DNA from 3 places in the Streptomyces sp. NPDC001222 genome. Region 3 is predicted to be linked to each of the others. Evidence: riboswitches for the same ligand, from Rfam matches in the RefSeq annotation. Region 3 holds a riboswitch; each other region holds the start of a gene.

Region 1 (4,870 bases), on a different contig from region 3:
AGAGCCCTGGTGATGGCAGTCTGGCGCGCAGAACCAAGTCCGGGACCGTTCTCGACCAGACCGCTCCGTGTCGGACTTTGGTCCCGTGGGAAAGGGACGACGTCGCCATGGCAGATCATCAGGAAGCATCCGTCACTCTGCCGAGCGATCCCGCCTCGGTCTCCGCCGCCCGAACATATGTCTCGGACATTCTCGCGGAATGGGGTCTGCCGAGCGATGCCGAAGTCGCCGACTCCGTCCGCCTGATCGTGTCCGAACTGGCGACCAATGCGGTGCAGCACACCTTCGGGCAGTCACCGACGTTCACGGTCGACATCGCGCTCGCGCGGGAGGAATTACTGCGCATCGGCGTCACGGACAGCCATCCGCGCTTCCCCAAGCGACTGACCGCCTCCGTCCAGCAGGACAACGGCCGTGGCATGGTGATCGTCCGCTGGCTGACCGCCGAGCACGGCGGGACGCTCACGGTGCGGCCCACCCGGGAGGGCGGCAAGACGGTCGCGATCGAACTGCCGTGGACGATTCCCGTGCGGTCGGTCTCGGCGGCGGGACAGCCGGATCCCTGACGGCGGCAGCGGTGGCAACGTGGCGGTCCGGCCCGCGGACCGGTGGCTCGGTCACCCGATGCCGGGCGGGTCCCGTCCCGCTGCGGGGCCGGTGCCCGCTCAGCTGTGCCGCGCCGCTCAGCTGTGCCGCGCCGCTCGGCCGAAGGCGCCGCGCAGCAGAGCGCGGAAGGCGTCGGCCGCGGGTGCCGGCTCGTCGGTGCGGTGCGCGACCGAGATCGTACGGCGCAGGGTGCCCGGCTCCAGGGGCCGTACCCCGAGCGGCGTCGCCGTGGTCCTGGCCACCATCTCCGGCACCACCGCCACTCCGAGACCGGCACTGACCAGCGCGCACACCACGGCGTATCCCGGCGTCTCGACCAGGACCGCCGGGGTGGCCCCGGCGGCGGCCAGGGCGGCCTCCACGCCGCGCCGCGCCGGGTGGTGCGGCGCCATGCTGATCAGCGGCTGCCCGGCCAGCTCGGCGGGCGGCAGCCGCGACGCCTCCGCGCTCAGCACATGGCCGGGGCTCGTGACGAGGACCAGCTCCTCCGTCAGCACGGGTTCCAGGGAGACGGACGACGGCAGCGGTACGGGCTCGGCGGGCTCGTGACGTGCGTCAGCGCCAGATCGATGTCGCCCGCCGCCACGGCGTGCACTCCGGTCGGCGGATCGTAGTCCGCGACCGCCAGTTCCACGTCCGGATACGCCCGGTGGAACGCGCTGAGCGCAGGCGGCAGCAGGTGGATGCCCGCGGTGGGAAAGGTGCCGAGCCGCAGCGTGCCGCCCCTGAGACCGGTGAGCCGCGCCAGCTCGTGCCGGGCCCGCTCCAGCTCGTCCAGCACCCGCCGCGCCCGTACCACCAGCAGTTCCCCGGCCCCCGTCAGCCGGGTTCCCCGCGGATGGCGTACGAGCAGCGCGGTGCCCGCCTCCCGTTCCAGCTTGGCCAGCTGCTGCGAGAGCGCGGGCGGCGTGTAGCCGAGGCGCTCGGCGGCCCGAGTGATCGAACCGGCCTCGGCGACCGCCACCAGCGCCGCGAGCCGTGTCGGGTCGTACACCCGCTCCCCCTGCCGGTCCGAGGCGAGCCCAAAGAGATGCTTAAGACTCACCCAGATTATTCGACATACCTGCCGAAGGCTCGCGGACGGCAGGGTGGTCCGCATGGACACACAGCTCATCGCCTTCACCGGTGTGGCCGCGGGCATGGTCGCCATGCCGGGCGCGGACTTCACGGTCGTCGTACGCAACGCTCTGATCTCCCGGCGCGCCGGTGTCGTCTGCGCCCTGGGGATCGCGGGCGGCCTGCTCATCCACACGACGCTGGCGGTCGCCGGAGTCGCCACGGTGCTGGTGGCCGTGCCCGGGCTGTTCCGCACGCTGCAACTGCTCGGCGGTGGCTATGTGCTCCACCTCGGCGCACGCACCCTCTGGGGACTGCGCCGCTCCCCGACCCACGCCCCCCTCGTGGCCGGCCCGACCCCCGGCCACGACGCGCTCCCGGTGGCGCGTGACGTGCCCAGGGGGCGGCCGCTGCGGCAGGGCTTTGTGACTAACGCACTCAACCCGAAGGCCTCCCTGACCTTCCTCAGCCTGCTGCCCCAGTTCGTGCCCGCGGGCAGCCCCGAGATGCCGAGGACCCTGGTGCTCGCCCTGATCGTGCTCGCGGTCTCACTGGTGTGGTTCCCCGCGGTCGCGTTGCTCGTGGACCGGTTCGGCCGCCTCCTGCGCCGGCCGCGGGCCGCGCGGATCACGGATGCGGTCACCGGGGGCGCTCTGACGGCTCTCGGTCTGGTGCTTCTCCTGGAGCCGCTCGTGGCCTGACGACCGCGTACCGCACCAGCATCGGCAGGACGCGCCACAGGGCCGTGCACACCAGGAGTGTCCCCGCGCCGGCCGCGATGCCGGCCGTGCGGCCCAGCGACACGTCCACCACCAGCAGCACCGAGCCGGTGAAGGCGAAGGCCAGCACCACCATCCCGGCGGCGGCGAGCCGGGAGGAGACCCGCACGATGACCGGCTTGACGTTCTGCTGGAAGAGCAGCCGGTGCAGTGCGGCCGGTGCCGTGAACAGGGCCGCGGCCACCATCGCCAGCAGCAGGGTCGTGACGTACGTGATGCGCTGGGCCGTGTCGAGGGACGGGAAGCGCTGGGTGAACGCGAGGGTCAGCAGGAATGCGAAGAGGATCTGCACTCCGGTCTGGGTGACGCGCAGTTCCTGCAGCAGTTCCGAGAAGTTGCGGTCGGCGCGCTGCAGCGCTGTCTCGTGCCGTGCCTCGAGGGGTGGTCGCTCGCCCATGGCGAACGAGTAACCGCTGAGACCCTCTTCACGCCACCGGGGCGGCCACACGGGCGTCCGGCCGCGGGGTGACGGCACGGCCGCCGTCACCCCGCCCGCCGGGTCAGCTGACCCGGCCGTACCAGACGCTCTTGGTCCAGATCCTCTCCAGCCGTACGACGGAACCGGTTTTCGGGGAGTGCCAGATCTTTCCCTTCCCGGCGTAGATGCCCACGTGGTAGACGCTCCGACCGGAGTGGAAGAACACCAGGTCACCGACCTTGCGGTGGGAGGCGGAAATATGGTGTGTCTTGTTGTACTGCCCAGCTGCCGTGCGGGGCAGCGTCTTGCCGGCCTTCTTGTAGGCGTAGAGGGTGAGCCCGGAGCAGTCGAAGCGGCGCGGTCCGGTGGCCCCCCACTTGTAGGGGGCGCCCTTCTTGGACGCCGCGACCTGGAGCGCCTTGGTCGCCGGTGTCGCGGCCGCCGCGTCGCTTGCGGCGCCGGGAACCGCGATGCTGCCGCCGACGGCGGCGAGGGTGAGGGCCGAGGCGGTGCCGGCCCGGGTCAGCAGCGACGGGACACGATTGAGCGCAGTCATGCGCAACCCTTCGTCAGCCGCCTGTGAAGGATGACCTGTCGGATTCGGGCTGGCGAAGTAGCCCGGCCGCTCGCGCGGCTTCACCCCAAGGACCTCCGGATCTCTCCGGCGGCCCGCCTTGCTGGGTCCTCCACTCCTGCCGATCCACTTCTGTCGACCGGTCATCCGGGCGGCGGCAGGATTCGGCGTCCGCCCGGACCGCCCCGCCGCGGTGGCGGGGGCTTGTCGTCAGCAAGGGATCTTCACCCAGCGATGTCGGAAAATCACAATGGAACCGGGTCTTTGTGGCATTACTCACCACTCACCCGTTCGGCTGGACACCCTTGTGAGCGTGGGCCGTTGAGGGGACCGACGAGGCCTGGACCTGCGACGGAGCAACTCATGACGCCCTGGCTGCCCCGCCACTTGGCCCAAATTCCCCCGGCTCCCGGGTGGAGCAGTCGCTACGCCGACCAGGGGTACGCCATTCGGTCCGTTTGTGTCGCGGGTCCAGGGGCAGGGCCGGCGGTGCGGAGCGGGCGCGGGGGTCGACCGGACCGTGGTCAACTCCGCACGGGCGCCCCGTACATCACCGCCCGTCAGCCCGGTCTCGCCGGTCCCAGCACGTCTTCGTCACTCCGATCCCGGTGGCACCGCGACACGGGCGGTGCGGCGTTCGCCGTCCAGGACGCGCAGGGCCCGGGCCAGTGTGGGGCCGTGCAGTTCGTGTTCTCCGCGCTGGTGCATGAGCGTCAGGGCGTCACGCAGAGCGGCCGCCTTGCTCGACAGGGCCTGGGCGGCGCGCAGTCCCCGGTAGGTGTCCCCGGAGTGTCCGGGATTGATCCGTCCGAGCAGGTCGACGACGTCGAGATAACGGTCGATCAGCTCGGCCTCGGCCCGGGTCAGCGCGGGCAGTGGCGGCAGTTCGGGCGGCAGCATCGGCGGCTCACCTCGCGTCGGTGGCGGTGCGTGACGCCTTGCGGCTCGGGATGATGTGGTCGATCAGCCCGTACTCCACCGCGGCCGGTGCGTCGAGGATCGTGTCCCGCTCGACGTCGGCGGCGATCCGCTGCGGCCTCTGCCCCGTATGGCGTACGAGCATCTCCTCCAGCCGCCTGCGTACGCGCATCAACTCCTCGGCCTGGATCACCAGATCACTGGCCTGTCCCTGCACGGGTTCGGGCAAGGACGGCTGGTGGATCAGCACCCGTGCGCCGGGCAGGGCGGACCGCTTGCCGGGCGTTCCCGCGGCCAGCAGCACGGCGGCGGCGGACGCCGCCTGGCCCAGGCAGATCGTCTCCACGTCGCAGCCGACGTACTCCATCGTGTCGTAGACGGCGGTCATCGCGCTGAACGAGCCGCCCGGGGAGTTGATGTACAGCGAGATGTCGCGGTCCGGGTCCAGATACTCGAGATGCATGAACTGCGCCATCACGTCGTTCGCCGCGATGTCGTCGATCGGCGTCCCGAGGAACA
Region 2 (4,870 bases), on a different contig from region 3:
GCTCTCCGACCGGTCAAGGGCCGCGCTGGCGCGGGCCTCCGCGGCAGGCGCGCAGCACCTGGTCGTGACAGGGCGCCCGGCGCCCAGGGTGCGGCCGCTGCTCGACGACCTCGGCAGCACGGGGCTCGCGGTGTGCGGGCAGGGCGCGCAGGTCTACGACGCCGGCACGAACCGGCTGTTGTTCTCCGTCACCCTGGAACGGGAGTTGGCCGAGACCGCACTCGGCAAGATCGAGGCCGAGGTGGGGCAGGTGTACGCGGCCGTGGACCAGGACGGGGTGGACGGGCTCACGCTCATCGAACCCGGCTATCGGATGCCGCATCCCACCCTGCCCGCGGTACGGGTCGAGCGGCGCGACGACCTGTGGTGCGAGCCGATCAGCAAGGTGCTGCTGCGCCATCACGCCCTGTCGGACGACGAGTTGGCGACGGCGGCCCGCGCGGCGGTGGGCTCTTTGGCGACGGTCACCATGTCCGGGCCGGGCACCGTCGAGCTTCAGCCGTGCGGTATCACCAAGGCGACGGGGCTCGCGCTGGCCGCCGGCCATCTGGGGCTGGGTCCGTCGGAGACCATCGCCTTCGGTGACATGCCCAATGACATCCCGATGTTCGACTGGGCCGCGCACGGGGTGGCGATGGCCAACGCCCACCCCGAACTCAAGGCCGTGGCGGACGAGATCACCACGTCGAACGAGGACGACGGCATCGCCGTCGTCCTCGAACGAGTCCTCGCCGGTCACCGGCCGCCGGCCGACAGCGCCGGCCGGGGGTCCGCCGGCTGTCACCAGGCCTACTGATCGGCTGCCGGGCCCACCGGTCGGTTGTCAGGTTCCTACCGGTAGGCGACCGACAGGCCTCCTAGTACGCGCTGTTGACGTTGTCGATCGAGCCGTACCGGTGGGCGGCGTAGTTGCACGCGGCTGTGATGTTGGCCACCGGGTCGTAGGGATCGAACGACGTGCCGGGCACGTGGTAGGCGGCGAAGGTCGGGTCGATGATCTGGAGCAGGCCCTTGGAGGGGATCCCCTTACGGGCGTTGGAGTCCCAGAGGTTGATGGCTCTCGGGTTGCCGGACGACTCGCGCATCACGTTGCGGTAGATGCCGTTGTACGTGCCGGGGATGCCGTGCCGGGCCATGACGTCCAGCGACTGACGGATCCAGCTGTCGAGGGTGGTGCCGCGGGTCTTCACGACGGTGACGGAGGTGACGTTCCCCGGCTTGCCGGGCGCGGCGGAAGCGCTGGTCGCTCCCATGACCGGCAGGGCGAGAAGGGCGGCACCCGTCCCCGCGATTGCGAGGGCACGGGTGAGACGGGTGGCCTGGGAGCCACGGTCCCGACGGCGTGCGGGCAGTGCGAAAGCGGACATGTCGCGTTCCTCTCCTGCGCCTGCGAGGTGAGCTGTCGGGTTCGGGCGGGGAGGTGCCCGGCTGTGTTCTCGATGCCGAGGCCACGGCTTCACCCCTAGCCGTTCCGGTGTGGTAGCCGGACCGGCGGCTTACCTGGGTCCCCCGCTCCTGCCGTCATGGGTCGAAGGGCTTCCGGGCGGTGGCAGGATTCGGCGTTCCGCTCGGATCGAGGGGAAGGTATGCGATAGCACATGTCGGGAACAAGCCTGCAAGTCACAGTCCTTCCGAATTGACCATGAAATGGGGGAATAAGGTCCGTGATCCAGATTGTTGAGCTGGGTTCAAGTTGCCATTAGCAAAGCCGGAGTTGGCGACACGCCCGCGACGACGCGCATGTCGAGCACGTGAGCTATTTCACTGCCGCTTCCGCGGTTGCCATCGGCATTTCATTACATAAGCGTTTAATTCGGACAAAGCGGCCACGCTTCATATGGTCCGGCTCGAGTTCGCCGGGCGGGCCGGGATCGCTTGTGCGGCCTGGACTTCCCTGCCGGCAAGGGGAGTTCTCCGGGTTCGCCCCGCCGGGCGGAACGAGTCTCCGGTCGGCGCGTGCGGCGTGCACGGGCGGGCAGGCGTAGTGGAGTTGCAGGGAGTGCGGGGGAGTCGCAGGGGCATTCGGTGGCCGAAAAGGGGCGCCCGGAAGGTGGGGCGGTGATGTGCGGAGAGAGCGGAGAGGTGTCCGGCGCCCGCGAGCCCGGGGGGTAAATGGGGTGATTCATGCCGTAAAAGGTGCTTTTCAGTTATGTCAGAGAATGTCTGTTCGTATCAGATGATCAAGAACATACCGTTCGTGATCCGATACCGCCCGGCCTGGAACAGTGGGCGCTCGTGGTGATCGAAACGTGACCGGATACGCTGACTTGAGTGATGGCGGCGACAGATCGACAAACTTGATAAGTCACGTCGACGAACGGCGTCATCGACCAAGTGACCGTCCTTGAGACCGACCGTGTGAGCGTCAGCAGACGTCAGCAGACAGGAGACCCCACGTGACCGTCGTCGGGCCGTTCGGGCTGAGCGTGCGGGACCAGGCTCTGGAAGCCGATGTCCAGGCCGGATTGGCGGCTGTCGAGGAAGGGCTGCTCGAGGCCACCAAGAGTGAGGTGCCCTTCATCACGGGGGCCGCGCAGCACTTGGTGCGTGCGGGTGGGAAGCGGTTCCGGCCGCTGCTCGTGATGCTCGCGGCGCAGTTCGGCGACCCGTACGCGCCCGGGATCGTGCCCTCGGCCGTGGTCGTGGAACTGACCCACCTCGCCACCCTCTACCACGACGATGTGATGGACGAGGCCGAGGTGCGGCGCGGGGTGGACAGCGCGAACACCCGCTGGGGCAACTCGGTCGCGGTCCTCACGGGTGACTTCCTGTTCGCGCGGGCGTCGCACATCCTGGCCGATCTCGGTCCGGAGGCGGTCCGGATCCAGGCGGAGGCGTTCGAACGCCTGGTCACCGGCCAGATCCTGGAGACGGCGGGCCCGCGGGACGGCCGTGACCCCGTGGAGCACTATCTGGACGTCCTCGGCGGCAAGACCGGCTCGCTCGTGGCGGTGGCGTGCCGCTTCGGGGCGATGATGTCGGGCGCCGACGAGACGGTCGTGGACGTGCTCACGCAGTACGGCGAGCGGCTGGGCGTGGCGTTCCAGCTGGCCGACGACGTCCTCGACATCGCCTCGGACTCGCACGAGTCCGGGAAGACGCCCGGCACGGACCTGCGCGAGGGCATCCCCACCCTCCCGGTGCTGCGTCTGCGTGAGCGCGCGGAGCGTATGGGGCTGGCGGAGGACATCGCCCTGTGCGAGCTGCTGGACTCCGACCTCACGGACGACGCCCGGCACGCCGAGGCCCTCGCCCGGCTGCGCGCTCACCCGGCCCTGGAGCAGGCGCGCCGCGACACGGTCCGCTATGTGGAGGACGCTCGCTCGGGTCTGGCCCCACTGCCGGAGTGCGGTGCGAAGGCGGCCCTGATGGAACTGTGCGACGCGGTGGTGCACCGGGCGGGCTGACACCGCTCGCGCATCACCCTCGCAGGGGGACCCGCGGGTCCACTCGTCGTGGGAACCGTATGACCTGGGCCCCGGGATCGGCTCGGATCCGGGCCGAGATCGGCGCCGTGTCCGTAGCGGTACCCGAAGCCGCCCGGGTGGCGTCCTTCCCGTAGAACCCCTACGGGTCGGAGCAGGTCCCGTCTCCCCGATGTCATACCCCAGGATTACGCGGAGTTGAGCCCGCGGGCTGACGCTTCTGCCGTGCCGATTTGGTCAGATGGGGGACACCACCTCAAAGGAGTTCGGGTGAGAATGGCGGCACAGGGGTGGACCAGGGCACGGATGGTAGGCCGCCGCCGACGACGGAGGTAAGGCACACATGGCACCGTACGAATCCGACGGCAGCACGCCCGCCGGCGAGGCCGAGGACGTACGCGACGGGCGGCGCACCGCCGCACGGTACGTCGTCCCGGTCGCGGTGGTGGGAGTGGCGGCCGCGACCATCGGGCTCGTCCCGGCGTTCGCCGGATCCGGCGACCCGGATCTGCCGAAGATCAGCGCCCAGCAGCTCATCGAGAAGATCGCCAAGTCGGACGTCCAGCAGCTGTCCGGCACGGTGAAGATCAGCACGGACCTGGGCCTGCCCAACCTGGGCGGCCTGGAGAGCAGCCTCGCCTCGGGCGCGCTCTCCCAGGGCGCGGGCGGCAAGAGCGGCTCGGCCGCGGACCCGAGCGCCAAGCTCCTGGAGCTGGCCTCCGGCACGCACACCGTGCGCGTCGCCGCCGACGGCGAGGACAAGCAGAAGATCTCCCTCATGGAGAAGGCCGCCGAGTACAGCGTCATCCGCAACGGCGACCAGATGTGGACGTACGACAGCGCGTCCAACGAGGCGTTCCACGCGACCGGCGCCGGCGACCACAAGGGTGCGAAGGCGGCGCCCGAGGACATGCCGGCCACGCCGAAGGACATGGCCGAGGAGGCCCTCAAGGCCGCCGACAAGACCACGTCGGTGACGGTCGACGGCACCGCGCAGGTCGCGGGCCGGGACGCGTACAAGCTGCTCATCCGGCCCAAGCAGTCGGGTACGACGGTCGGTGCCATCAGCATCGCGGTCGACGCGAAGACGGGTCTGCCGCTGAAGTTCACCCTGACCCCGGCATCGGGCGGCGCGGCCGTCGTCGACGCGGGCTTCACCGAGGTGTCGTTCAGCAGGCCGGCCGCGTCGACGTTCACCTTCACGCCGCCCAAGGGCACCAAGGTCACCCAGGGTGACGACTTGAAGGACGAGGGCAAGGCGCGGGCCCACGGCACCGAGAAGTCGGCGCACGGCGACTGGAAGGCGGCGCCTGGCTCCGAGAAGGCGGTACCGGGCACCGGGCCGAGGACCATCGGCGAGGGCTGGAACTCGATCTACGTCCTCGACTCGGGCAGCAAGGGCGGCGTGCCCTCGGGCACCTCGTCCAAGGGCGGCGCGTCCAAGG
Region 3 (4,870 bases):
GTCCGACGACGAGAAGGCCGAGCGCGGCGGTGGCGGCGGGGCCGTAGGACAGGACGGCGAGCGGCGGGATGGCTCCCAGAAGGAATCCGATGTCCAGCGGCGACGGTGCGGCCAGGCTGACGATGCCCACGACGATGAGCAGGACCACGGGCAGCACCTTCACCCACCAAGGGGGTGGCGCGCCTCTCAGCCAGCCTCGCCGGTCCCCCTTCCGGTGGATCCGCTGGAAACCCGGGCCTTTCACACCCACTACGCTGCTACGCGAAGCCGCCTGCCGCAATGCCGACCGGCCGCCGCGTGACCGGTCCGAACGCGCAGGTGAAGCGCTCGCGGCGGCCGCCGGGACGTCCCTTCGGGCACACTCCGCCACCGGTGATCGACGAGCGGTCGCCCGAGCCCCCGGACGGGTTCCGGCGACGAAGAGCCGGGGGCGAACCGAGTACGGCCGCCCCCTGGTCGCGTCACACGGGCCGCAGCACGCTGTGGATCGCCGCCTCACCCGCGTAGAGGACCGCCTCCTCGCGGATGAAGGCGCCCGGGCCCGGGGCGTGGATCATCATGCCGTTGCCGGTGCACAGGCCGACATGGCTCGCGTCCGGGTTGAAGAACACGAGATCACCGGGCTGGATGTCGGTGAGGGGGACCACCGTGCCGATCAACGACTGGTCGCGGGCCGCACGCGGGAGAGTCACCCCGGCAGCCCTCCAGGCGGCCTGGGTGAGACCGGCGGCGTCGTACGACTCGGGTCCGGCCGCGCCCCAGAGGCAGGGCCTGCCGAGCTGCGCACGGGCGAAGGTGACCGCCTTCGCGTACTTCGTCTCGTACCCCGGCTCCTGCGCCCCGCCCATCCCCAGGGGGAGTCCCGCGCCGGGAACGGCCTCGGCGACGGGAACCGGTTCGGCGGTGAGGAAGGGCTGGGGGGTGGCGGGGAACGGTTCGGGGACGGGGAGGCGGGGTGCGGCGGGCAGGGGTGTTGTGGTGGGGAACGGCTGAGGGGCGGCGAGGAACGGTTCCGGGGTGGGGAGCTGGCCGGCGGCGGGCCAGGGTTCCATGGTCGGAAACGCCTGGGGGTCCGCGGCGAACGGCGTGTTCTCCGTGGCGAATCGAGGGTCCGTCAGCGGATCCGGTGTGAGGGGAGCCGCCGGGACGGTGGTGGAAAGGCCGGTGCCGGGGGAGGTGGCCGGGAAGTCCATGCCGAGGCCGGCGGCCTGCTGCCGCTGCCAGGCCTCCTGGACCGCCGGGCCGTCCTGCCCCTCCGTAGAGCGCCAGGCGTCCGTCGCGGCCGGGGGTTCGACCGCCGGGGACGGCGTGCCCTGCCGCGCGGATCGCTGGGCCAGCAGGTCACGGGCCGCGGAGAGCCTCTGCCGGGTGTGCTCCTTGGCGGTCTCGGGGACGGACGACTCGGGCTCGGTGGCCCCGCCCGGCGTGACCTGGGGACTCTCCGGCAGTCTCGGCGGGGCAGCGGGCAGCGCTGCGACGGGGCCGGCGGTCAGCTCCGCAGCGGGTCCGGCGGTCAGCTCCGCGGCGGGGCGCGCGGCCGGTTCCGCCACGGCGGCGGTCAGCTCCGCCACGGGACGCGCGGCCGGGCCGGCGGTGAGTTCGCGGTCGGGCCGGTCGGCCAGGCCCAGCTCGCGCAGGAGGACGACGAGGTCGCTCACCGGGAGACTCGCCGGCTCCGAGGGCCGGCCCGCGGACGGCCTGTCCGGCATCCTGTCGCGCGGCAGCGCGGCCGGAACGGTCGGGCCCAGCCTCAGGCGCGCCGACTCGAGCCACTGCCGGGCCACGTCGTCGAGGGCGAGGTCGGCGCGTCGGCGATCCTTGTCGAGCACCGGATTGGCACGCCTCTGCGTCCCCGTCGCCACCGCGCGCGTCGCGTTGAAGGTTCCGCTGTCGGTCTCCGCCCGGTCATACAGGCTGTGGATCCGCTGCTGGACCTCGTCGCGGCTCGGCGCGTCGTCCTCGGTGAACCTGCGCCTGCCGGGGAGGTCGAAGCCTCCTGGGCCCGGGGTTCGCTCCGGCGCCATGGGGTCGTACTCCTTCCGTGCTCCGCCTACCGGGTTAGCTGACGGGTTCGGGCGGACGGATCCGGAAGGTATGCCCTACGGCCCCTGCCTCGACGGCAGTTGGACCGATTCACCCCGTGGTCGGTTGGGTCCCCGGTTCCGGCTGTGGTCAAGATGCACCGGATTCGGCGGAGGCCGTGCAACCCGGCGAGGTTCGCCGGAGGGAGTCGCTCGGCCCAGCCGTCAACTTAGCCAACTTGTGTGGCTGGCGTGAAGATTGAAGCGCGAAATGTCCGATACCTAAGTGTGATTTTCGTCCGGACGTTCCCATCGAGCTCCGCTTTTCGCCGATCCACCCCTGGCCCGGCCGTCGCTTTCCGGGCGGAACGGAGTGCGAAGGATTCCCGCGCCGGGTGGGTGACGCCGGGCGCCCCCGGTACCGGTAGGGCGGTCCACCCGCACTGCCGGGGACACCGGCGCCCGATGCGCGATCTCGCCTCGTATTTCTGATATTCCGTTATTCGACTGCTTCAGTACGAGGGTCCGGTGCCCCGGCACGACGAGGCGGAGCGATCAGGAAGGTCATCCCCCATGCGACGCAGGTCCAAGGCGGACGACTCCGACGCCCGGGCGCGCGTCGCCGAACGCCGGGCCCGTGCCGACTACACCGGCGGTGTCTACGGCTCCCTGCTCGCCGCCTCGGTGGTGGTCGGCGCCGGTACCCACGGCCCGGTGCCGCGGGGCGAACTGATGCTGCTGCTGTTGAGTACCGGCGTGGTGTTCTGGATCGCGCATGTCCACGCCCAGCTGTTCGGCGCGCGCCTGGCGCAGCCGCGCCTGGACCGCGCGACCGTTCTGCATGTGTGCCGTGACGAGTGGCCGATCGTCAAGGCCGCCGTCCCGCCGACCGCGGCGGTCGCCGTCAGCCCGCTGCTGGGCCTGGACCTGCGGGGCACGGTCTGGCTGGCGCTCTCCGTGGCCGTGGCCGGGCAGATGGGCTGGTCGGCCGCCGCAGCACGCCATGCCGGGGCCTCCTGGCGCCTGGTGGCCGTGTCCGCCACGATCAACCTGTTGATCGGTCTGCTGATCATCGTGTTCAAGATCGCCGTGAAGGACTGACGGCGGGACGGTTCACCTGCCCCAGGTGAGGTGCGGGGACGCGTCGGAGCGCACCATCACGGGGAGAGGCGCACGCCGCCCGGCCCAGGCCATCCGCGAGAGAGCAGCCCATGCGCTTTGAGATCCGTGTCGACGGGCAGATGTCGGAGACGCTGGCCCAGGCGTTTCCCGAGCTGGAGCACGTCACGATGTCCGGCCAGACCCTTCTGTTCGGCCCCGTCCTCGACGATGCGCAGGTGTACGAGCTGCTGGCCCGCTGCCAGTCCCTCGGACTGCATCTCGTGGAGATGCGCCGGCTGCCGGAGTGGGGGTGACCGCGCCCGCTCACCCGCCCCGGGTGAGGCCCGCCGCCGGATGCCGTGGGCACCCTGAAGGCGCCAGGGGCCGCTGTCGGGGCGCATGCCCGGAACGGAGGAGGAAATGGTCACACAGACGTACCTCGCGTACGACTACCCCCTGCTGAGCGCCTTCTGGACGCTGCTGTGGTTCTTTCTGTGGGTCATGTGGTTCGTCCTGCTCTTCCGGGTCGTCCTCGACATCTTCCGCGACGACTCCATGGGCGGCTGGGCCAAGGCCGGCTGGCTGGTCTTCTGTCTGGTCCTGCCCTTCCTCGGCGTCTTCGCGTACGTCGTCGTCCGCGGCAGGGAGATGGGGCGCCGGGAGATGGCCCAGGCCCGGGCGCAGCAACGCGCCGTCGACGACTACATCCGCGAGACGGCCGGCACCCGCGGGCCCACCAGCGGCGTCGACGAACTCGCCAGGCTCTCCGAGATGCGCGCCCGCGGCGACATCACGGACGACGAGTTCCGCAGGGCGAAGGAGCTGGTCCTGTCGGGCCATGCCGCCGAGACCCGCCCGACGTCCGCACCGGCGCCCACGCCCACCCCTCCGGGTCCCTCCACCCCCTTCACCACCTGAGTGAGGGTGCGGATCGGGGGGTCAGCCGCCCTGCGGCTGGTTCTGCGGACGATGACGGAAGCCGTCGGCGTGAATGATCCGCTGGTGCGGACGCCCGTGATGGACGCTGGGCGTCCGGTGCAGGGCGATGAGGGCGGCGTCGTCGTCCAGGCGCCCGCCGGTGTGGGCGAGCAGATCACGACGGATGCGGTGCAGCAGCGTCTCGGGGTTCTCCTCGGTCCACTGGGCCGCGCGGTCCGCGAGCGGATAGAAGCGGCCGGCGGCGTCCCGGGCCTCGATGACGCCGTCGGTGTAGAGCAGGAGGGTGTCCCCGGGCTCGAAGGAGAACACGTCCAGGTGGTAGTCCCCCGGGTGCGCCGATCCGATCCCCATCGGCGGTGCGGGGTGCACGCTCGGGACGGTGACCACATGACCGGGACTGAGCAGCAGCGGCGGAGGATGCCCGCAACTGGTCATACGGGTGATCGGGTCCCCGTCGGGGATCTCCATCAGCAGGGCGGTGGCGAAGCGTTCGCCCATTTCCTCGGGCGGCTCGAAGTCGGCCAGATAGCGGGTCACGCTCTGCTCCAGGGTGGCGGCCAGATCCGGCAGGGACGACTGCCGGTGGCCCGCCTCACGGAAGGCTCCGAGCAGCAGGGCGGCCTCGCCGATGGCGGAGAGCCCCTTGCCGCGTACGTCGCCGATCAGGACGCGCACCCTGCTGTCGGCCCGGGTGGCGGCGTACAGGTCGCCGCCGATCTGCGCCTCGTCCTCGGCCGCCAGGTACAGGCACGCCACCCGCAAGGGGCCGATGTGTTCCGGCAGCGGCCACAGCAGGACATGCTGTGCCG

Evidence for each region. Region 3 has a riboswitch for cyclic di-AMP ahead of ACFY2Z_RS14455 (NlpC/P60 family protein). Riboswitches for the same ligand answer to the same signal wherever they lie in the genome.
Region 1: it holds a riboswitch for cyclic di-AMP, as region 3 does, so the genes downstream of both, ACFY2Z_RS19495 (C40 family peptidase) here and ACFY2Z_RS14455 (NlpC/P60 family protein) in region 3, are expected to answer to the same signal.
Region 2: it holds a riboswitch for cyclic di-AMP, as region 3 does, so the genes downstream of both, ACFY2Z_RS18560 (transglycosylase SLT domain-containing protein) here and ACFY2Z_RS14455 (NlpC/P60 family protein) in region 3, are expected to answer to the same signal.

The regions. Positions count from the first base shown of each region.
Region 1 covers NZ_JBIAXT010000013.1:76,305-81,174, reverse strand. Annotated here, with positions in the region: gene ACFY2Z_RS19515 (ATP-binding protein) at 108-566, shown strand; partial or broken gene ACFY2Z_RS19510 (LysR family transcriptional regulator) at 684-1,600, opposite strand; gene ACFY2Z_RS19505 (LysE family translocator) at 1,704-2,363, shown strand; gene ACFY2Z_RS19500 (DUF6328 family protein) at 2,302-2,838, opposite strand; gene ACFY2Z_RS19495 (C40 family peptidase) at 2,942-3,415, opposite strand; cyclic di-AMP (ydaO/yuaA leader) riboswitch at 3,419-3,613, opposite strand; gene ACFY2Z_RS19490 (hypothetical protein) at 4,028-4,333, opposite strand; gene ACFY2Z_RS19485 (ATP-dependent Clp protease proteolytic subunit) at 4,341-4,870, opposite strand, start outside.
Region 2 covers NZ_JBIAXT010000012.1:122,262-127,131, forward strand. Annotated here, with positions in the region: gene ACFY2Z_RS18555 (HAD family hydrolase) at 1-796, shown strand, start outside; gene ACFY2Z_RS18560 (transglycosylase SLT domain-containing protein) at 858-1,367, opposite strand; cyclic di-AMP (ydaO/yuaA leader) riboswitch at 1,372-1,572, opposite strand; gene ACFY2Z_RS18565 (polyprenyl synthetase family protein) at 2,397-3,407, shown strand; gene ACFY2Z_RS18570 (outer membrane lipoprotein carrier protein LolA) at 3,769-4,870, shown strand, end outside.
Region 3 covers NZ_JBIAXT010000008.1:187,839-192,708, forward strand. Annotated here, with positions in the region: gene ACFY2Z_RS14450 (PP2C family protein-serine/threonine phosphatase) at 1-163, opposite strand, end outside; gene ACFY2Z_RS14455 (NlpC/P60 family protein) at 462-2,024, opposite strand; cyclic di-AMP (ydaO/yuaA leader) riboswitch at 2,032-2,204, opposite strand; gene ACFY2Z_RS14460 (hypothetical protein) at 2,595-3,122, shown strand; gene ACFY2Z_RS14465 (hypothetical protein) at 3,233-3,436, shown strand; gene ACFY2Z_RS14470 (SHOCT domain-containing protein) at 3,543-4,040, shown strand; gene ACFY2Z_RS14475 (PP2C family protein-serine/threonine phosphatase) at 4,062-4,870, opposite strand, start outside.